DNA from 3 places in the Kitasatospora sp. NPDC018058 genome. Region 2 is predicted to be linked to each of the others. Evidence: riboswitches for the same ligand, from Rfam matches in the RefSeq annotation. Region 2 holds a riboswitch; each other region holds the start of a gene.
The links. Region 2 has a riboswitch for cyclic di-AMP ahead of ACH4E7_RS05000 (transglycosylase family protein). Riboswitches for the same ligand answer to the same signal wherever they lie in the genome.
Positions count from the first base shown of each region.

Region 1: it holds a riboswitch for cyclic di-AMP, as region 2 does, so the genes downstream of both, ACH4E7_RS00530 (transglycosylase family protein) here and ACH4E7_RS05000 (transglycosylase family protein) in region 2, are expected to answer to the same signal.
Region 3: it holds a riboswitch for cyclic di-AMP, as region 2 does, so the genes downstream of both, ACH4E7_RS07990 (NlpC/P60 family protein) here and ACH4E7_RS05000 (transglycosylase family protein) in region 2, are expected to answer to the same signal.

Region 1 covers NZ_JBIRFA010000001.1:111,747-118,908, reverse strand. Annotated here, with positions in the region: gene ACH4E7_RS00550 (exopolyphosphatase) at 1-144, opposite strand, end outside; partial or broken gene ACH4E7_RS00545 (DUF501 domain-containing protein) at 300-830, opposite strand; gene ACH4E7_RS00540 (septum formation initiator family protein) at 802-1,293, opposite strand; gene eno (phosphopyruvate hydratase) at 1,495-2,781, opposite strand; gene ACH4E7_RS00530 (transglycosylase family protein) at 3,070-3,837, opposite strand; cyclic di-AMP (ydaO/yuaA leader) riboswitch at 3,843-4,010, opposite strand; gene ACH4E7_RS00525 (cytochrome P450) at 4,221-5,510, opposite strand; gene ACH4E7_RS00520 (SDR family NAD(P)-dependent oxidoreductase) at 5,790-6,215, shown strand; gene ACH4E7_RS00515 (MazG family protein) at 6,221-7,162, opposite strand, start outside.
Region 2 covers NZ_JBIRFA010000003.1:12,055-19,216, reverse strand. Annotated here, with positions in the region: gene ACH4E7_RS05010 (LacI family DNA-binding transcriptional regulator) at 1-607, shown strand, start outside; gene ACH4E7_RS05005 (hypothetical protein) at 699-899, opposite strand; gene ACH4E7_RS05000 (transglycosylase family protein) at 1,123-2,349, opposite strand; cyclic di-AMP (ydaO/yuaA leader) riboswitch at 2,336-2,496, opposite strand; gene ACH4E7_RS04995 (hypothetical protein) at 3,007-3,957, opposite strand; gene ACH4E7_RS04990 (DUF397 domain-containing protein) at 4,515-4,778, shown strand; gene ACH4E7_RS04985 (ATP-binding protein) at 5,099-5,635, opposite strand; gene ACH4E7_RS04980 (helix-turn-helix transcriptional regulator) at 6,054-6,920, shown strand; gene ACH4E7_RS04975 (TetR/AcrR family transcriptional regulator) at 7,062-7,162, opposite strand, start outside.
Region 3 covers NZ_JBIRFA010000004.1:262,087-269,248, reverse strand. Annotated here, with positions in the region: gene ACH4E7_RS08005 (glycosyltransferase 87 family protein) at 1-998, shown strand, start outside; gene ACH4E7_RS08000 (hypothetical protein) at 1,041-2,252, opposite strand; gene ACH4E7_RS07995 (NlpC/P60 family protein) at 2,258-3,304, opposite strand; gene ACH4E7_RS07990 (NlpC/P60 family protein) at 3,531-4,664, opposite strand; cyclic di-AMP (ydaO/yuaA leader) riboswitch at 4,675-4,828, opposite strand; gene ACH4E7_RS07985 (NlpC/P60 family protein) at 5,166-6,203, opposite strand; gene ACH4E7_RS07980 (NYN domain-containing protein) at 6,404-7,162, opposite strand, start outside.

The DNA.
Region 1 (7,162 bases), on a different contig from region 2:
GCCGGTCTGGTCCACGCCCTGGCCCAGCCGGTTGATGATCATCCGGCGGTCGAGGTCGGTGATCTCACCGGTCTCCGGGTCGAGGTCGGCGACCAGCAGGCGGATCGAGTTGGTGCCGCAGTCGATCGCGGCCACGCGGGTCATGCTCACTCGGACTCCTGCTCCGCGCCAGCTTCCGGTGTCGCGGCCTCGGCGGCGCGCTTCTTGGCGGCGCGCTCGGCGGTCTTCTGCTGCTTGGCCGCGATCACGGCGTCGTGGTCCTGCTCCTTGGCGCGGTTGCGGGCGACCCGCTCACCGGCCTCCTGGACCTCGGCCGGGGAGACGCAGGGGCCCTTGGCCCACCAGTCCTCCAGCATGCCGATCGCCTCGTCGCCGAGCGGGTTGACGCCCTCGCCGGCCGCCAGCGAGTGGCCGACCAGCACGTGCAGGCACTTCACCCGGTCCGGCATGCCGCCGGCGCTCGGGAAGCCCTCCAGCACCTCGATCGCGTCGCGACGGGCGATGTAGTCCTCGTGCGCCTTCTGGTAGGCGGCGGCCAGCTCCGGGTCCTCGGCGAGCCGGGCGCTCTGCTCCTTCATCACGCCGTCCGCCTCCAGGGTGCCGATCAGCGAGGCGGCCTTGGGGCAGGTCAGGTAGTACAGCGTCGGGAACGGCGTGCCGTCCGGCAGCCGGGGGGCCGTCTCCACGACGTCGGGGTTGCCGCAGGGGCAGCGGTGCGCGACACCGCGCAGGCCGCGCGGCACCCGGCCGAGCTGGGCGGCGATGGCCGCGACGTCGGCGTCGGAGACGGCGGGGTGGTTCTCAGTGGTCATGGGGGGTGGGGTCTCCAACGGGGGACGGTGGGAGCGGACGGGGGGTGGCGGGGGCCAGCGCGACGGTGTCGGCGGCGTCCACCGAGTCCCAGATGCTGGTGTACCAGGGCTTGGCGGCCTTGGCCGAACTGCCGGAGGAGGCCGGTGCGGCGGGCGCGGAGGGCTGGGCGGTCGGTCCGGCCGGGTCCACCGCGATGTACGGGGTCTCCCCCGGCACCGCGTAGTGCAGCCGGGAGCGGGCCTGCGCCTTGACGTACTCCGGGTCCTGCCAGCGGGCCTTCTCCCGGCGCAGTTGCTCGACCTGCTGGCGCGAGTGGTCGGCCTTCGCCCGCTGGGCGGAGATCTCGGCGCGCTGGGAGACGAACTGCCGCGTCGGGTAGGCGAGGATCGCCACCAGCGAGCAGAGCACCAGGACGAGGACGGTCGCCCGGCTCGTGAACCGAGGCCGGGCCGCCAAGCCCGGGATCCTCCAGCCAGCCATCTCCCGTATCCCCTCCTGGTCGCGACGGTGCCCCGCCGTCCACCCTACGGGGTGTGCGGCGGGGCACCGGTCAGGCTTGCGCTACCGGGGACTTCCGGCCCTCCGGTTTTCGGCCGCGGTGCGGGAGCGGTCGGCCTTCGTACCGAAGGGGTCAGCCCTCGTACTCGCCGTACTCGCCGGTCCGCGGAGCGACTGCGCTCATCACTCCGCGGAGCGGAAGCGCGGGAAGGCGCCGCGGCCGGCGTACTCGGCGGCGTCGTCGAGGATCTCCTCGATGCGCAGCAGCTGGTTGTACTTGGCGACGCGCTCGGAGCGGGCCGGGGCACCGGTCTTGATCTGGCCGCAGTTGGTGGCGACGGCCAGGTCGGCGATGGTGACGTCCTCGGTCTCGCCGGAGCGGTGCGACATCATGCAGCGGTAGCCGTTGCGCTGGGCCAGCTCGACGGCGTCCAGGGTCTCGGTCAGCGAGCCGATCTGGTTCACCTTCACCAGCAGCGCGTTGGCGGTGCCGGTCTCGATGCCCTTGGCCAGGCGGGCCGGGTTGGTGACGAACAGGTCGTCGCCGACCAGCTGGACCTTGTCGCCCAGCTTGACGGTCATGGCCTTCCAGCCGTCCCAGTCCGACTCGTCCAGCGGGTCCTCGATGGAGACCAGCGGGTAGGCGGCGACCAGCTCGGCGTAGTACTCGATGAGCTCGGCGGCCGAGAGGGCCTTGCCCTCGAACTGGTAGGCGCCGTCCTTGAAGAACTCGGAGGAGGCGACGTCCAGGGCCAGGGCGATGTCACGGCCGGGGACGTAACCGGCCTTCTGGATCGCCTCCATGATGAGGTCGAGGGCCTCGCGGTTGCTGTCCAGGTTCGGGGCGAAGCCGCCCTCGTCGCCGAGGCCGGTCGACAGGCCGCGCTCCTTCAGCACGCCCTTGAGGGTGTGGTAGACCTCGACGCCCCAGCGGACGGCCTCGGAGAAGGACTCCGCGCCGATCGGGGCGATCATGAACTCCTGGATGTCGACGTTGGAGTCCGCGTGCGAGCCGCCGTTGAGGATGTTCATCATCGGGACCGGCAGGACGTGCGCGTTCGGGCCGCCCAGGTAGCGGAACAGCGGCAGGTCGCTGGCCTCGGAGGCGGCGTGCGCGACGGCCAGCGAGACGCCCAGGATGGCGTTGGCGCCGAGCGAGGACTTGTCCGGGGTGGCGTCCAGGTCGAGCATGGCCTGGTCGATCAGGCGCTGCTCGGTGGCGTCGTAGCCGACCAGCTCCGGGCCGATCTGCTCGATGACGGCCAGGACGGCCTTCTCGACGCCCTTGCCGAAGTAGCGGTTCTTGTCACCGTCGCGCAGCTCCAGCGCCTCGAAGGCGCCGGTCGAGGCACCCGACGGGACAGCGGCACGACCGGTGCTGCCGTCGTCGAGGCCGACCTCGACCTCGACCGTGGGGTTGCCGCGCGAGTCGAGGATCTCACGGGCTACGACGACATCGATGGACGGCACGAGGCATCTCCTTGCGGAAGCAGGGTCCGGCCGACGGTGGTGGCTGTCGGCGGGACGATTGCGGAGTCGTTACGACCAGAGCCTAACCGCCCGGGCTCCCGGGGCCACGTTGACCTCGGCTTCGTCTCAGCGTGTGGCCCCACTACCCACCGGTAGTTCACCTGCTTGTCCCAGCTTGTCCCTTTGCCGCGGACGAATGCGGGCGAAGGGGGCCGGGCGCGGCCCCCTTCGTTCCCGGGGTGTTGCTCGAGGTCCTTCGGGGCGTCAGCCGGGGGCCCGTGGACCGGCTCAGCCGAGGTGCAGGACCTGGCCGGGCATGATCAGGTTCGGGTCGCCGCCGACCGTGCCGCGGTTGCCGCCGTACAGCGCCTGCCAGCCGCCGGACACGCCCTGGGCGGCGGCGATGCTCGACAGGGTGTCACCGGAGTGGACGGTGTAGTCGTGGCCGGCCGGGGCGGCCTGGGCCGGCTGGGCGGCGCGCGGGGCGGCGTGCTTGGGGGCGTACTGCTGGGCCGACTGATCGACAGGCTTCTCGGCCTGCCTGGGAGCGGCGTGCTTCGGGGCGTACTGCTCCGCCTTGGGGGCCTGCTGCTTCGGGGCCTGCTGCTTGGGCGTCTGCTGCTGCGGGGCGGCCTGCGGCTTGGCGTCCGAGGAGGTGTCGACCACGGCCGGGGCGCCGCCCTTGCTCAGGCCCGCCTTCTGGGAGCAGACCGGCCAGGCGCCCGGGCCCTGGGAGGCCAGCACCTTCTCGGCGACCGAGATCTGCTGGGCCTTGCTGGCCTGGTTGGCCTGCGACGCGTAGGCGGTGCCGCCGAACGCCTTCCAGGTGCTGGAGGTGAACTGCAGGCCGCCGTAGAAGCCGTTGCCGGTGTTGATGCTCCAGTCGCCGCCGCTCTCGCACTGGGCGACGGAGTCCCAGGCGGAGGCCGGGGCGGCGGAGGCGCCGGTGGCGGCGAGGAGCGGCATCGCGAGTCCGACGCCGGCCACACCGGCGACGGCGATGGCCTTCTCGGTCTGGGTGCGACGACGGTGACGGCCGGTTCCAACGAGCAGCATGAAGAGGTCCCTCTCCGCACGCCTGCGAGGTGAGCTGTCGGGTTCGGACCGGGAGGTGGCCCGGCCGCCGCATGCGGAAACGGTTCCGCTCGGGCGGCTTCACCCCAAGCCGTGGAGGACGGCAACAAACGTGGTTCCCCCGCCCCTGCCCAGGGTTCTGGTCGGCTTCCCGTGGCGCGGCGGGCAGGATTCGGCGTTCCGCGCACGAGGTCCGCAGCTGCGAACTCCAGGGAGACTAGACAGATCCTCAGATCAATCACAAGCTCATATCGTCGACATCACACCAAAATTACGGCACGTGATCAATCGCCTACCAACGGCTCCCCTATGTCCGGATTGATGGCTGTTCATACCGGGATCAAGGGTGCACCAGCGACGTCAAGTCAGTGTGTCGGAGCCTCAGGAACGGCGTGCGGCGACCGGATCTCGGGACTGAATTCGACCGGAAGTTCGCGCAATCCACGCATGATCAGGCCGCCGCGCCAGCGCAGATTCTCCGGGGTTTCAGCCAGTCGGAGATCGGGCAGTCGGGAAAGCAGCGTGGCCAGCGCGGCACGCCCTTCCAGCCGGGCCAGCGGGGCACCGATGCAGTAGTGGATGCCGTGCCCGAACCCCAGGTGGGGGTTGTCGGCCCGGGCCAGGTCGAGGGTGTTCTCGTCCGCGAACCGGGCCGGGTCGCGGTCCGCCGCCGCCAGCACCACCAGCACCGGATCGCCGACCGGGATGTCCACCCCGCCGATGGTCAGCGGCCGGGTCGCGAACCGCCAGGTCGCCAGCTCCACCGGCCCGTCGTAGCGCAGGAGTTCCTCGATCCCGGTCTCCAGCAGCGCGGTCTCCCCGCGCACCACCGACTCCTGCAGCAGCGCCCGCTGCCCCGGATCGCGCAACAGCGCGTACATCCCGTTGCCGATCAGGTTGATGGTGGTTTCGAACCCCGCGAAGATCAACACGAAGCACATGGCGGCGGCCTCGTTCTCCGTCAGGTGCTCGCCGTGGTCGCTGGCCCGGATCAGGCCGGAGATCAGGTCGTCACCGAGGTCGGCCCGCTTGCGGTGGATGAGGTCCACCAGGTAGGCGCGGATGCGCTTGACCGCCCGGCCCACGCCGCCGCGTTGCCCACCGTGGTGGCGGATCATCATGCCCGCCCAGTCCCGCAGATCGTCCTGGTCCTCGGCCGGCACGCCCAGCATGTCGCAGATCGCGTAGATGGGGAGCGGGAAGGCGAACTCGTGGATCAGGTCCGCCGAACCGCGCTGCGCGAAGCCGTCGATCAGCCGGTCGGTGAGCTGCTGCACCCGCGGCTCGAACTCGGCCACCCGGCGCGGGGTGAACGCCTTCGACACCAGACGGCGCAGCCGGGTGTGGTCCGGCGGGTCGATGTTCAGCAGGTGGGTCATCAGATCCGCCTGCCGCTCCCCCGGGATGCCCACCCGGCCGGTGCGGTGCGCCTGCCCGCTGTGGTGCGCCGGGTTCTTCGACAGCCGGCTGTCCGCGAGCGCCTGCCGGGCGTCCGCGTAGCGCGTCACCAGCCACGCCTCCACCCCGCTCGGCAGCTTGGTGCGGTGCACCGGGGCGTGCTCGCGCAGCCACGCGTAGGCGGGGTACGGATCGGCGGCGAACTCCCAGGTGAAGAGCTGCGGGGCGGGCTGGGCGGCGTCGGGCTGAGCAGGCATGGGTCGACCGTAACCGCTGGGCCCGGCGCGCCCTGCCCGCCGCCCGTCCGCGAGCGGCGCGCGAGCGGTCCGCCGACGGCGGGCGATCACGCCGCCAACGCTCCGTGGACGGCCCGTGGACGGACCGTGGACAGCTCTTGGACAGCTCTTGGCCGGGTGGCAGGCGTGAGTCTGGTCACCTGCGGGGTAATCCCTGTTGCGGAGGGTCAGGACGTGCCTACGATCCTCCGCAGTACGCGTGGGCGCCGGTGCGGTGTCGCCCACAGGGAGGAGCAGACCATGCCGGTCAGCGGGGCAGTCGTCGTCATCGCGGTACTCGACGGCGGTTCGGGAGCCGACCTCGCCCGCCGGTTCACCGCGGCCGGCGCCGCCGGGATGCTGATCGCCGACACCCACGTCGGCATCGCCGAGGACCTCGCCGCCGAACTCGACCGGCCCGGCTGCCCCGTCGTCGGCGTCTCCGCGGACATCCGCCGCCCCAGCGACGTCGCCGCCCTGGTCGACACCGCCGAGAAGCACCTCGGGCCGATCGACCTCTTCTGCGTCGCCGGCCCGAACGGCGAGCGGATCGTCTCCCTCGCCGACCTGCCCGACCACCTCGACCTGGAGCGCCTCGCCGAACTCGTCGCCCTCATCGGCGAGGCCATCGGCGAACTCGTCCCGCCGCAGCGGCGCCCGGCCGAGCACACCGCCACGGCGGCCTGAGCCGACTACTCCGGCTTGAGCCCCTCGGCCGCGCGCACCGCGCCACGGTAACCGCGCGCGGCCGAGCGCAACGCCGCGTCCACATCCACCCCGGCGTCGTGCGCCCGCTGCACCACCGCCAGCAGCAGCCGGCCCGCCGACTCCGCGGTCAGCTCCGCCGGCAGCTCGTACGGCGCGTCCGGCACACCCGCGAACCCCGCCCGGCGCACCCGGGACACCAGCTTCGCCGCGTACGCCAGTGCCGGCAGCCCGGCCGGCACGCCGTCCAGCACCGACTCCCGGTCCGCCTTCTCGGCCGCCTTCAGCTGCTCCCAGTTCGCCTCCACCTCGGCGGCGCCCGCGGCCTCGACGTCCCCGAACACGTGCGGGTGCCGGTACACCAACTTCTCCACGATGTCCCCGGCGACGTCGTCGATCGTGAACGGCCCGGTCGGGTGCTCCTCGGCGATCCGGGAGTGGAAGAACACCTGGAGCAGCACGTCGCCCAGCTCCTCGCGCAACGTGTCCCGGTCCCCCTCCTCGATCGCCTCGACCAGCTCGTACGCCTCCTCGACCAGGTACTTCACCAGGCTCTCGTGCGTCTGCTCGGCGTCCCACGGACACCCGCCGGGCGAACGCAGCCGGTCCATCACCGACACCAGGTCCAGCAGCCGCGACCCCGGCAGGTCGTACGAACCCGGCAGCACCTCGATCTCCGGCACCTCCCCGGCGTGCTCCACCGCCAGCCGCGCCAGCGCGTTCGTCAGCCCCGGATCCCCGTCCGGACTCCCCAGCCACACCGTCGGCCCCGCTTCCGCCGACTGCTCGGTCAACAGCCGCGCCAACGCCGGCGCCGACGCCGCCCCCACCGCCTCGACCGCCACCCCGGCCTGCCGCACCGCGGCCACCTGCGGATGCCCCTCCTCCCCCACCAACACCCGCCCTGCCGACCGCAACGCCTCCCACGC
Region 2 (7,162 bases):
GGCCGGGCGCGGGGTGCCGTTCGTGCTGATCAACGGGTACAGCGAGCGGATCGACGCGCCGTTCATCTCGCCGGACGACCGGGCCGCGATGTGGATGGCCGTCCAGCACCTGGCCGAGCTCGGGCACGAGCGGATCGGGCTGGCGGTCGGGCAGCGGCGGTACGTGCCGGTGCTGCGCAAGATCGAGGGCTTCACCGCCGCGATGCGCGAGGTGCTCGGGCGTAGCCGGGAGGAGGCCGAGGAGCTCGTCCACCACACGCTGTTCAGCGTGGAGGGCGGGCACGCGGCGGCCGGCGCGCTGCTCGACAAGGGCTGCACGGCGATCGTCTGCGGGAGCGACATGATGGCGCTCGGGGCGATCCGGGCGGTGCGGCAGCGCGGGCTGTCGGTGCCGCAGGACGTCTCGGTGGTCGGCTTCGACGACTCGCCGCTGATCGCCTTCACCGAACCGCCGTTGACCACGATCCGCCAGCCGGTCGAGGCGATGGCCACGGCCGCGGTGGACGCGCTGCTGGAGGAGGTCGGTGGGAACGCCGCCCAGCGCGGGGAGTTCATGTTCCAGCCGGAGCTGGTGATGCGCGGGTCCACCGGGGCCTGCGCGCGCTGAGCAACGGGGCCGGACGGTCAATTGAAGGGCCCCGGAGGGCAGTTGCTCTCCGGGGCCCTTCGGCGTCCGCCCGCTCGATCGCTCCGGACGGTCAGCCTTCCTGGACGGCCGGGCGGTCGGCGGTGAGTCGGTGGCCGTCGGCCGCGTCGGCGGTCCGGGTCTCGGTGCGGCGGCCGCGGGCCAGGTAGTCGCGCAGGACCAGTTCGACGGCGTCCTGCGGGTTCTTGGTGCCGGAGAGCAGCATCGCATCGATCGCGAGGTTCGCATCGAGTGTGATGGTGACCTGGGCCATGGTGACTCCTCCTCGGGTGCAGAGCAGCAGCATGCCCGGCGGGGAGGGCTTTCACCATGCGAATGCGCGAACCCCGGGGAGGAGTGACCAGACTCTCCCCGGGGGTGGCGGGTGACGGCGGAGGGACGACGGATGTCGGAATCCGTCATCCGCTATCCGTCATCCGTCCGCTGTCATCTGTTGCACGTCAGCTGTCAGCCGGCGGCTGCCGGTTCGCCGTTGCTCAGACCCGGCCGGCGAAGTCCGGGGCCCAGTTGGCGATGGTCTGCTCGCGGACGCCCGCGCTCGGGTTGGCCGCCTCGACGTACTTGCCGCCGCCGATGTAGATCGCGACGTGGTAGACGCCGGAGTCCTTACCGTTGTTCGACCAGAAGAGCAGGTCGCCCGGCTTCAGGCTGTCCAGCGAGACGTGGGTGCTGGCGGCGGCCTGGTCGGCGGCGATGCGCGGGATGTTGATGCCCGCGGCGCGCAGCGCGGCCTGGGTCAGGCCGGAGCAGTCCCAGCCGCCGTTGCCGGTGCCGCCGTAGACGTAGGCCTGGCCGACCTTGGACTCGGCGAAGGACACCGCGGCGGCCATGCTGCCGGTGGCGGCCTGGGCCGGGGCCTGAGCGGCCGGCTTCGCGGCCGGCTTCGCGGCCTGGGTCAGGACGGTCGGCTTGGCGTTCACGGCACCGCCGTTCGCGGCCTGGCCGGCCTTCTGGGAGCGGTTGAACCAGCTGAAGTCCGAGCCGGACCCGGTGGAGGAGGACTTGTCGGCCTGGGCCTGGTCGCCGTCACCGAAGGTCAGGTGCTGGCCGGGGTAGATGGTGTCCGGGCCCTCGGTCAGGGTGCTGCGGTTGAGGTCGTACAGCCGCTGCCAGCCGCCCTGGACGTTGTGCTTGTCGGCGATCGAGGAAAGCCAGTCGCCCGCGACGACGGTGTAGCCGGCGCTCTGGGCCGGGGCCTGGGCGGGCGCGGCCGGCTCGGCGGGCTTCGCGGCCGGGGCCTGGCTCGGCGCGGGCTTGGCGGCGGGCTTGGCGGCCGTGGCGGCGGAGGTGTCGACGGCGGCCGGGGCACCGCCCTTGGTCAGACCGGCCTGGACCGAGCAGACGGGCCAGGCGCCGGGGCCCTGCGAGGCGAGGACCTTCTCGGCGACGGCGATCTGCTGGTCCTTGGTGGCGAGGTTGGCCTGCGGGGCGTACGTGGTACCGCCGAAGGCGGCCCAGGTGCTGGAGGTGAACTGCAGGCCGCCGTAGAAGCCGTTGCCGGTGTTGATGGCCCAGTTGCCGCTGCTCTCGCACTGGGCGACCTTCTCCCAGGTGGCGACGGAGGCGGCGTTGGCGGTGCCGGTGGTGAGGCAGGGGACGGTGAGGCCGACGCCCGCGACGCCGAGGGTGGCGATCACGCGACGGGTACGGCTGGACAGGCGGGTGCCGTTGGTGGGCAGCATGAAGACGCGGTCCTCTCCCACGCCTGCGAGGTGAGCTGTCGGATTCGGGCCGGAGTTGCCCGGCCGCGCTGTGGGCGCGGCTTCACCCCTAGCCCTGGACCGTTCCGAGGAACTGCCCGGGGCGACTTACCTGTGGTTCCCCCGCTCCTGCCGTGGTGCGTTTTCGCGCTGCCAGGACATCCGACGGCAGGACTTGGCGTTGCGGATGAGCTGGGTTCGTGTGGTTACGAACGGGGAGCACGTTAATCAGACTTAAGTTCAAACTGCAAATATCTGTGATGCACGTCACGGTTTAGTGGAAATTGCCAAATCGGACACGAATCATGATCGTAAATGATCGTTTTCCGGCAATGCGGCTGTGGATTCCCGCAATTGTCTTCGCCTCAGGGGTGGGCTGACGGAGCGTGGAAGTGTGCGGCAGCGCGCCCAGCGCGGCGGGGGAGTGGTCGTGATTCGAGTGCTGGAATGCGCGCCCGGCACTCCATCCCAAAAGGCGATAAAACGGACATAGTGCGCCATTGTTCTCCTAGCTCCCGTAATTCCCGTACCGAGACAAAGCGGCAAGCGGCAGGCGTGGGGTGAGGGCGGGAGGAGCCGGGCATGCCGAAGGGCCCGGAACGAAGCCGTTCCGGGCCCTTCGATACGCGGGAGTGCGCGACGGTCGTCGCAGGCCGTCTGCTAGCCCTCCAGGGGCCCCTGGGTGGCCGCGTGGGCGCCGCGCGGGCCCTCCTCGGCCCCAGCGGCGGCCGCGGCCTCCGCCTCGGCCCGGGCCAGCTCCTCCGCCGACGGCGTCGGCAGCGCGGCCAGGTAGGTGGAGGCGATCAGCTGGCCGACGGTCGGGTAGGCGCCCAGTGGCGCCGCCGACGGGCAGCCGGTCTCCTCGGCGGCCGTGGCGAGCAGCTCCGAGTCGGCCTCGGGCCCGATCACCAGCGGGGCCAGTGCGGGGCGCTGGGCGCCGGTCTCCTTGAGGTGGTTGACGGCCCCGGCCACCGAGCCGGGCACGTCGAGCGCTGCGGCGACGACCGGGATGGCCAGTCGGGCGGCCAGCAGCACGCCGGTGATCCCGGCCGCCGCGGCCGCGTCCTCGCCGCCGACGGTGGTCAGGACCACGCCGTCCGCGGCGGTCGCGATGGCGAAGAGTCGGGCCCGGTCGGCCCGGGCCAGCCCGGCCTCGGACAGCCGCACGTGCACGGCCTCGGCCAGCAGCGGGTGCGGGCCCAGCGTGTCGGTGACGGTCGCGCCGTGCTCGGCGGCGAGGGCGTGAAGTTCGGTCAGGAAGCCGTGCGGCCCCGGCACCAGCGGCACCACGACGGGCGTGGGCTGGCCGGCCTCGGCGGCCATGGCCAGCAACTCGGCAACGGTGCGGTCGTCCCCGTCCTCGCCCTCGGCGCCGTCCGCCGGGAGGTAGCCGACGGCGGCCTGGACGCCGGTGTGCTCGCTGCGGACGATCGACAGCAGTTCCTCGACGACCGAACGGGACTCGGGCCCGGCGGTCGCGGGCACGGCGAGCACCAGGGCCGGCGAACCGGTGGGGATCTCGGGGCGCTCGGGGCGACGGTGGCGCCCCCGCGCACGGGAGCCTGGAGTGCGGACGGGCAGTGGCGCGCCCGGGATGGCTGCGGTGCTCATGCCGGAGATCGTAGGACATCTGCCCGTCAGGCCTGCAGTCGGCTGCCGTACGGGTTTCGGGTGGTCGTGGTGCGGAGGTCGTGTCTCCGCCGCGCCGGTCCGGGCGGTTTGCCTACAATTCGGACATTCCTCACCCAATCCCCGCGTGGACATCGACAGTTGCCCTGACGTGTCGCACGGGGTGTCCCGTTGCACCTGTGGCGCGTGAGATGTCTCACAGCCGAAGAGTGACCTGACGGAGCGTCACGGGGGTGCGACTCCCGGCATTCGAAGATCAACATTCAGCGGGGGATCGCTCACGGCCGGTTATCGACAAACCGTCGATTCAGTCGACTATGTCCGTTTACGTACCGTCAGGGGAAGGGTCCGTGAAGAGTTCGAGTCGGCCGATAAAAGGCCTCGTGCACCTGCAATGTCCCGTGCTGATGCACGTGCACTGCGGCTATCATCGCGTCAAGTGAGGCGTTGTGCCGGGCCGGTACGGGGCCGGTCCGTTCGTTCGGCGGTGCCGGGGCGCCGCGCTGGACGACAACTCCGGAGCTCTTCGGGAGACTTCTATGCACGACTCGCAGGACATGCACGGCTCGAACCACACCTTCAACGGGATGGCCGCCGCCGACCTCAAGGGGGTGGTCTGGCAGAAGAGCCGACACAGCAACTCCCAGGGCAACTGCGTCGAGTTCGCGGCCCTGCCGGGCGGCGACGTGGCGATGCGCAACTCGCGCTTCCCGGACGGTCCGGCGCTCATCTACACCCGGGCGGAGATCGCCGCCCTGCTGCTGGGGGCCAAGGACGGGGAGTTCGACCACCTGGCGGTCTGACCGGTCGCCGCTTCACCATCGGGGGGCCGTCGTGGGTGCTGACACCGCGACGGCCTTTGTCTTTTCCTCGCGGGCTCTCCCGCGGGTCGTACGGCGGCGCGACGTCGTACGGGCCGAGGTCACAGGGTGCCGGGTCATACGGCGCCGCTTCGCGCAGGGCCTGGGCCGGGGTGCACCGGGCCGGGGTCGGCGGGTTCGACGCCGGTAACCGGAACCGGGGTCGGAGGCGGGCCGACACCGCGGGGTCCGAAGGCCTGGCTGAAGGGCCCGGGGTGTGGTCGTCCCGGGTCGTCCCTCGGCCGGCCGCGCGCCGCGCGGCGCTAGGCCGAGCGCCGGTGCCGTCCACCGATTTCGATATGTCCGTCGAGTCCGCCGCCGGCCGGCTCCGCCTCGAACATGGCCCAGACCACCTTGCCGCTGCCCAGCGGGTGCCAGCCCCAGGAGCGACTGAACGACTCCACCAGGTGGAGGCCGCGGCCGGATTCGGCGACGAAGTCCGCTTCCCGGGCGACCGGTCCGATGCTGCTCGGATCGCTCACCGCGCAGACCACCTGGGGTGCGCGGTGCACCAGGCTTATTCGGATCGGCAGCCGCCCGTCCGGGGTCGGCTGTGTGGGAAAGTCGTACTCGCCCAGGGCGCCGCCCGACGGGTCGGGCCGTGCGCCGATCGCATGCCGGAGCGCGTTGGTCACGAGTTCCGAGGCCACCAGCGCGACATCGTCGAACAGCTCCATCAGGCCCCAGCACTGAAGAGCGGTCCGGGCGAAGTCGCGCGCGGTTCTGACGGCTTCGAAGCGAGGAGCGAGCGTACAGGTGACCACATGGGGGTCAACCGCCAAAGCCGTACCGGTGCTCATGAAGAGCTCCTCCCATAAGGGGGCGGACACGGCTGGACCCGCCGGGGTCATGCCGGTCACCTCCGACTCGCTCGGCCGCTCGGCCGCCCCCTCGACCAGGCGCGCGCGCACTCGAACGCCCGATGGCGCGGGGGGCGTCGCCGGGTCGGTGCACGGAGTCGCGCGTGGGGTCGACGCGGAGCCCGCGGGATTGCCAGGGATGTGCAGGTGCACGTGCACCATGGTGGTGTGCGCTCACTGCAGATGCAAGAGTCGATTCACGTGCAGTCGCACTATTGGCATATGCAAGCGCCGGATGCACGTGCATCCTGGTGTGCGGAGTGTAGAACTGATAGGAACATCCGTCAGTATCGGCACCGTGAGCGCTCAACTGATGGCAGACTGTGCGCTGTTTGCCCTAGGTGGAGGTTTCGACCGCATGACCACAGTTCAGCCGGGCGGCGGCTCGATGGTCCGCCGGATCCTCCTCGGCTCGCAGCTTCGTCGCTTGCGCGAGGCGCGCGGCATCACCCGTGAGGACGCGGGTTATGCGATCCGCGCCTCCGAGTCCAAGATCAGCCGTATGGAGCTCGGCCGCGTCAGCTTCAAGGAGCGCGACGTCGCCGACCTGCTCAGTCTGTACGGCGTGGACGACGGCCTGGAGCGGGAGGCCCTGCTCGGCCTGGTCCGCGAGGCCAACAAGTCCGGCTGGTGGCACAGCTTCAACGACGTGCTGCCGGGCTGGTTCCAGACCTACGTCGGCCTGGAGGAGGCCGCCCAGCTGATCCGCACCTACGAGGTGCAGTTCATCCCCGGACTGCTGCAGTCCGAGGAGTACGCACGGGCGGTTTTCGGCCAGAGTCGGCCGGTCATCAGCGAGGAGGAGGTCGAGCGGCGGGTCAGCCTCCGCCTGCGCCGCCAGAAGCTGCTGACCGAGGGCGCCAACCCGCGTCTGTGGGCGGTGATCGACGAGGCCGCGCTGCGCCGGCCGGTCGGCGGGCCCAAGGTGATGCGCGGTCAGGTGCAGTACCTGATCGACGTCGCCGAGCAGGCCAACGTGGTGATCCAGGTCATGCCGTTCCGCTTCGGTGCGCACGCCGGGGAGTCCGGTGCGTTCACCATCCTGCGCTTCCCGGAGCAGGACCTCGCGGACGTGGTCTACCTGGAGCAGCTCACCAGCGCGCTCTACCTGGACAAGCGGGACGACGTCGACGCCTACATCCAGGTCATGGAGCGGCTCTGCGTGGACAGCCTCACGCCCGAGCGCACCATAGACCTGCTGGCCTCGATCCTGAAGGAGCGCTGAGTCCCGGCCGGGCGGGGCCTCGTCGGCCCCACCGCAGCGGACCGGTCCTGCCTGGCAGGCGCATCCTCCGGAACGGTCCGAATCCTCCGCAGCAGACCGATCGGCCGCCCCCCGAGGGCCGGCCCAGCCGCCCACCCGCCGTCAACCGCGGGCCGGCGGCCGTTCGCGTTCCGGCGGCAGCGGCTGCGGCGGGCGCCCGAGTTCCCAGTCCAGGTCGTAGCGGCGGAACAGGTCCGACCGGA
Region 3 (7,162 bases), on a different contig from region 2:
TCCGCACCGGCCTGCGCAAGGGCCGGGCGCTGACCGGCGCCTGGATGTGGGTGGTCGGCGTGCCGCTGCTCGGCCCGATGATCTACAACCGCTTCGACATCCTGGTCACCGCGCTCGCCCTGGCCGGGCTGCTGGCGCTGGTCCGCCGCCCGGCCGTCGGCGGGCTGCTGCTGGGTCTGGGCGGCATCGTCAAGATCTGGCCGCTGATCGGCCTGATCGGCACCCCCTCCGGCCGCCGCACCCGCCGCTCCTGGACGCTGGCCGCCGCCACCGCCGTCTCGGTGGGCTTCCTGCTCGCCGCCGGGATGAACGGCGCCTTCGACTTCCTGACCTTCCAGGCGGACCGCGGCATCGAGGTCGAGTCCGTCGGCGCGCTGCCGCTGCACTTCGCCCGGATCGCCGGGGCCTGGGACGGCAGGGTCACCATGAACTACGGCTCCCCCGAGATGCTCGGGCCGTGGGTCAGCGTGATCAGCAAGGTGATGATGGCCGGCACCGTGCTGGGCTTCCTCTGGCTGCTGCTGTGGCGCTTCACCGCCCACCGCCGCAACGCGGCCACCATGTACGACGCCGCGCTGTGCGCGCTGCTGATCTTCGTGGTGACCAGCCGGGTGATCAGCCCGCAGTACCTGGTCTGGCTGATCGGCGTCGCCGCGGTCTGCCTGACCGTACGCGGCACCAGCCAGCGGCCGGTGGCCCTGCTGATCCTGATCGCCTGTCCGCTGACCCTGGTCGAGTTCCCGACCATGTTCACCCAGATCCTCGCCAGCGACCCCTGGGCGATCACGGTGCTGAGCCTGCGCAACCTGCTGCTGCTGACCGCCGCCGTGCTCTCCGGCATCCGGCTCTGGCGCTCCACCCGCGCCTCGGCCCTGCCGCCCACCGTGGTGCTGGAGGAGACCCCGGCGCTGCCGCCCGCCTCCTCCTACCCGGTCCGCCCCGGCATCGCGTACGAGCAGGACCTGCTGGACGGCATCGACCACCCGGCCGGCCGTTGACCCTCGGGCCCGGTCGGGCGCCGAGGGCCCGTCTCCCGGACGCTAGCCCTTCAGCGCCGACACCTCGGTCAGCCAGAGCGCGGTGAACTCGGCCGACCCGACGCCCAGCTCACCACGCAGCAGCCGGTCGATCCGGTGGTCCCGGTCCTCGCCCTGCCCGTCGCCCGCGCCGACCGCCCGGTAGAAGGCGACCAGCCGGTCGGGCCCCCAGCGGCGGGCGATCAGGTCACAGGCGAGCCAGGACTGTTCGTAGGCCTGGGCGATGCCGCTGGCGCCGGCGGTGAAGTCCCGGTCGGCGGGCAGCGCGGTGGGCGGCTTCCCGGCCGTGACGTCCCGGGTCAGCTCGGGGGCGATCTGCTGGGGGCGGCGGCCGGAGTCCCGGTAGGCCGTCCAGTCGGCGACGCCCTCGGAGAGCCACAGCGGGGTCCAGGCCCGGGTGTCGGCCCTGGTCGCGACGTGGGTGGCCTCGTGGGTGACCACCACCTGCCGGCCGAAGTCGCTGAGCCGCCCGAACGCGTCGGGGTTGACCACCACCCGGTCCGCCGGGGTGTGCCAGGGCGCGCCGGGGGCGGCCACGGTGACCGCCGCCATGCCCGTCCAGCCTGCTGGGTCGGCCTCCAGCAGCCGGGCGAACTGGGTCTCGTCGGCGGGCAGTTCGAGCAGCAGCCGACCGGGCCAGCCACCGCCCCAGACCGCGCTGACGGCCGGCACCGCCTTGTCCCCGACCGCCACCAGACCGGCCGGGTCGGGCCCTTCGGCCAGGCCTTGCACCAGGCAGTGCTCTCCGGGGGCGGTACGGGCGGGGCCGAGGTCCCACAGCGCCGGGGGCCCGCTCGCGGCCTCCTCCCGCTCGACCCGCCAGCCGCCCGCGTCCCGGACCAGCGCGATCCGGCGCGGGTACACCACCGGGTACTCGTCGTACCCGACGATCCGCACCGCCAGCTCGGCGGAGGCGGTCAGCCGGTCCGGCCCGTCGACCGCCGAAGACCCCTGATCGGACGACAGCACCAGGTTGCGGTAGAGCGCCTCGGCCCCCGTGAGCCCGGACCACGCGGGCAGTGAGCGCGCCCGCGCCGCCAGCAGCTGCGTCACCTCGGCGCGCTGGTCCGCCGCCCGCCCGGCGGGTGCCGGCGGGGCGGCCGGGGGCAGCGACAGCTGGGCCAGCCCGCCGGCCGCCAGCAGCAGCGCACCGCGCCGGGACAGCACGCAGCCGGCCGGGTCTATCAGGTGGGGCTCGGCCGGGCCGGAGGGCATCGCGCTCAGAGCCGGACCACCCCTGACACCGGCATCGCGTTGACGCTCTCGTACCGCACCTTGGCGCCCGGGTAGGGGGCGTGCACCATCACCCCGCCGCCGGCGTACATCCCGACGTGGTGCATGTCCCGGTAGAAGATCACCAGGTCTCCCGGCCGCGCTTCGGAGAGGCTGACCCGCTGCCCGGCGTACGCCTGGGCCTGCGAGGTGCGCGGCAGGGTCACTCCGGCCTGCCGCCAGCTGTAGTACATCAGACCGGAGCAGTCGAAGGCGCGGGGCCCGGCTGATCCGTAGACGTACGGCGAGCCGATCATCCGGACCGCGGCGGCCAGCGCGGCCGCCCCGCGCTCGGAGGCGGGCGGGGTGGTGCCGAGGTCCAGCCGGTCGGTGCCGCGGGTGGCACGCTGTTCGGCGTCCTTGGCGTCCTGGACGGCCATCCGGGCCCGCTCGGCCGCGCCCAGGCTGTCGAGCAGCTTCTGTGCCGTGGCCAGCCGCTGCCGGATCTGCTGCTTGTTCTCGGCCAGCGAGCGCCGGGCCTGGTCCAGCTCGGCGAGCTTGCCCGCGGTCTCGGTGCGGCGCTGGTCGAGCCGGCGCTGACGGCCGACCAGCTCGCGCAGGGTCTCCTGCTGCCGCTCGGCGGCCTGGCCGAAGGTGCGGGCCCGGGCGAGGTAGGACTCGGGGTCGCTGGAGAGCATCAGCTGGGCGGTCTGGGTCATCCCGCCGCCGCGGTACTCGGACCCCGCCACGGTCGCGAGGTCCCCCCGCAACTGGTTGAGCTGGTCCTGGGCGGCGGCCACCTCGCCCTGCAGGGTGGTGGTCTCGCCCTGGAGCCGCTTCTGCGCCTCCTGCGCGGCGTTGTACCTCTCGGACGCCTGCTCAGCCTCGTCGTACAGCTGCTCGACCTGTGCCTTGACGTCCTTGCGGTCGGGGGTGTCCGGCCCACCCGGAGCGGCTTGGGCACTGCCGCAGGTCGCCACGCCCAGGGCCGTGGTGGCGGCTGCGGTCAGTACCAGCGCACGGGCGAGCAGTCGGGAACGGCGATGCACGGGCATGGCGGCAGCGGCTCCAATCCTGCGGCGCGGCCCGCGGCCGCGCCCCAGCGGGCGGCCGTCGAGCGGGAGTCCGGTGGCAGACGTTAGCGAGTCCGGGCAAGCGAGTCCAAACCCCTCCCGACCCGAATATTTGACCACTAATCGGACATTCGCCCGAGCCGCCGGAAAAGCCGCAGGCCCGGCCCTCCGTGACGGAGGACCGGGCCCGGAACGGCCTGGGCGGGAATCAGACCCGCACGATGGAGGACAGCGGCATGTTGGAGACCGCCTCGTAGCGGACCGACGCACCCGGCTTGGGCGCGTGCAGCACCTGGCCGTTGCCCGCGTAGATGCCGACGTGGTGGGCGTCGCTGTAGAAGATCAGCAGGTCGCCGGGCTGGGCCTGGGAGATGTCCGAGCCGATCCGGGTGCCGGCGCCGGCCTGCTCCTGCGAGGTGCGCGGCAGCGACACGCCGACCTGGTTGAACGCCCAGACCATCAGGCCGGAGCAGTCGAAGGAGCTGGGGCCGGTGGCGCCCCAGACGTACGGGCTGCCGACCTTGCCGGCGGCGGCGGCCAGTGCGGCGGCACCGTGCGAGCTGCCGGGCGCGGCCGGCTTGACGACCGGCGAGGACGAGGAGCCCGAGCCGATGTCGGTGCGGCCGCTGTCGCGCGAGGCGCGGTCGGAGGCGGCCTGCTGCTGGGCGGCCTTCGCGGCGGCGTCGGCCTGGGCCTTGGCGTCGGCGGCGGCCTTCTCCTCGGCCTGGCGGATCGCCTGGCGCTCCTGCTCGGTCAGGGTGTTGAGCAGGTCCTGGGCGGCCTTCAGCTTGTTCTGGACCTCCTCCTTGGAGGCCTTCAGCTGCTGGGTGGTGGACTCCAGTTCGGCGAGCTTGCCCTGGGCCTCGGTGCGGTCCTGGTCGAGCTTGCGCTGCTGCTCCTGGAGCTGCTTCAGCTGGTTCTTCTGGGTGTCACCGGCCTGGTTCAGCGCACCGGCCTGGTTGAGGAAGTTGTCCGGCTTGGACGAGAGCATCAGCTGGACGGTCGGGGATATGCCGCCGTTGCGGTACTGCTCCCCGGCGATCTCGGCGAGCCCGCCCTGCAGGTCGGTCACCTGGGACTGCTGCCGGGCCACCTGGTCCTGCAGGCCGGAGACCTGCTTCTCCAGCGCCTGCTGCTTCTCCTGGGCGGCGTTGTACTTCTCGGTCGCCTGCTCGGCCTGCTCGTTGAGCTGGTCGACCTGCTCCTTGACCTGCTCCTTGGTCGGCTGCGGGTCGGCGTGCGCGCCGGACTGCGCGGAGAGGGCGACGGCTGCCGCGGCGACACCGGTCAGGATCGAGACACGGGCGCGGCTGGCGGGCTTGGGACGACGATGGGACGCCACGAAGGCGGACTCCTTCTTCCTACGGCCGCCTACCGGGTGAGCTGACGGGTTCGGGCCGGAAGCATGCCCTACGACGCCTCACGGCCGTTCCACCGGCCGACCTGGCGCCGATTCACCCCGGAGGAACGTGGTTCCCCGGCTCCGCTCCGCAGCGCCCCCGACCACTGGGCTCCCCTGTCGGACAGTCGCTTCGACCTGCCCCGCTGTTTCGCGAACTCGACGGAAACCACCGCCGCCACCCCGGCTGGGTGATCGACACTGCGGTGGTTCGGGGCACGACCCTAGTAACTGAACCGTGATCCGTTCAAATCCTTGTCAGAAAAAAGACGGAAGATTACCCATGTTCTTTTGTGAAAATGACTGATGGTGATCACTGCTGCACACAAAGCTGATCGGTTCTCACCAGTCGGACACTGCACCCGCAAACCCGAAGCGCCACCCCCGATAGGAGGGTGGCGCGGATCACAGGGCCGGAGTCGGCCCCTCGGGCGTGTCGGGTCGTCAGACCCGGCGAATCGTGTTGATCGGCATCGCGTCGGCCTTCATCACCTTCACCACGTCCCCGGTGTGCGGCGCGTGGACCACCATGCCGTTGCCGATGTACATCCCGACGTGGTGCCGGTCGCTGCCGTAGATGACCAGGTCGCCCGGCTGAGCCTGGTCCAGCGAGGGCACCCGGGTGCCGACGTCGCCCTGCTCCTGCGAGGTCCGCGGCAGCGAGACGCCGGCCTGGGAGTACGACCAGACCATCAGACCCGAGCAGTCGAAGGTGTTCGGCCCGGTGGAGCCCCAGACGTACGGCGAGCCCTGCTTGCTCATCGCCTTGGCGACGGCCACGGCCGCGTAGCCGCTGGCCGGCGGCAGGCTGCTGAGGTCGACCCGGGCGCTGCCGCGCGAGGCGCGGTCGTCCTGCTGCTGCTGGGCCTTCAGCGCGGCGCGGTCCGCGGCGCTGAGCGAGTTCAGCAGGTCCTGGGCGGTCTTCAGCTTCGCGTTGACGTCCGCCTTGGCCTGGTTCAGGTCCTTGGTGGTGGAGTCCAGCGAGGCCAGCACGGCGGCGGCCTCGGCCTTCTCCTGGTCCAGCCGGCGCTGCTGGTCGAGCAGGCCCTTGAGCGCCTCGGTCTGGCTGGCGCTGGCCTGCTGGACGCTGGAGGCCTTCTCCAGGTAGCCGGACGGGTCGGAGGAGAGCATCAGCTGGACGGACGGGTCGACGCCGCCGGTGCGGTACTGCTCGCCCGCCACCTGGGCCAGGCCGGTCTGCAGCTGGCTCATCTGGTCCTGACTGCGGGCGACCTGGTCCTGCAGCTGGTCGGCCTGCTTGCGGAGCTGGTCGGCGCGCTCCTTGGCACCGTTGTACTTCTCCGCCGCCTGCTCCTGCTCCTCCTGGAGCTGGTCGATCTGAGCCTTGACGTCAGCCTTGCTCGGCTGCGGCGCGGCGTGCGCGGCCACCTGGGCGGAAAGGGCGACCGCGGTCGCAGCGGCAGCGGTGAGCACGGAGACCCGCGCGCGGCTCGGCTGCTTGGGACGGCGGTGGGAGGCCAAGGGACCGGCTCCTTCTTCCAACGGACTCACCTGTTCGGGTGAGATTCCGGAAAATAGGTTTGACGCCAGACCCTAGTGAAGATCTACCCGTTTTGCCACTCCCCCGAAGGCGTGAAGTCCGGTTCCCACGCTGACTTCACGGGATCCGCACAGCCTCGCAGAACGGGCGATGACCAGGGGTCGATCCGCCCGGACCGAGGTCAGGGCCGGGCCAGCCGGTTCAGCAGCAGCACCGAGGCCACCGGGCGCGCGCCCGCCTTGCGCACGCCCTCCGCCACCTCCCGGTCGGTGGACACCACCACCACCGGACGGCCCTGCGGCTCGGCACGCACCAGACGACGGATCAGCTCGTCCGCAGTCTCACCGGTCCGGCTGAACCGTACCCGAACCCCGCGCGGCGGCGCCATGATGACCGGAACGTCCAGGTCCTGCCCGTCGAACACACAGGTGACCTCCGCCTGGGTGCGCTGGGCCAGCATCGCCAACCCGCCCAGCAGCCGGATCCGCTGCTGCTCCAACGGCAGCGTCGGATAGCCGGTCTTGGTCACGTTGTAGCCGTCCACCACCAGGTGCACCTGCGGGATCGCCAGCAGCTGGTCCAGCAGTGCCGGGTCGTCCTCCGCCAGGCCGCGCCGGGCCACGTCGTGCGGTGAGGCCGCCCCCGGCACCACCGCCTCGACCAGGTCCGCCGGGCGGATCTGGGAGACCGGCAGCGCCAACTCCCGCTGCAGCCCCTGCGCCGACTGCAGCACGGTGTCCAGCAGCAGCCGCAGCCGCATGTCCTCGACGCTGCGCCCCTCGCGCGCCGAACGGCGGCCCTGCTCGGCGACGTTCTCCAGCTCGGACACCCGGTGCCGCAGCCGGCGTGCCTCGCTCTCGGCCGCGCCGCGCTCGCTCGCCGCGTGCGCCCTCGCGGCCTCCAGCTCCCGGGCCACCCGCCGGGTCTCGGCCTGTGCCCG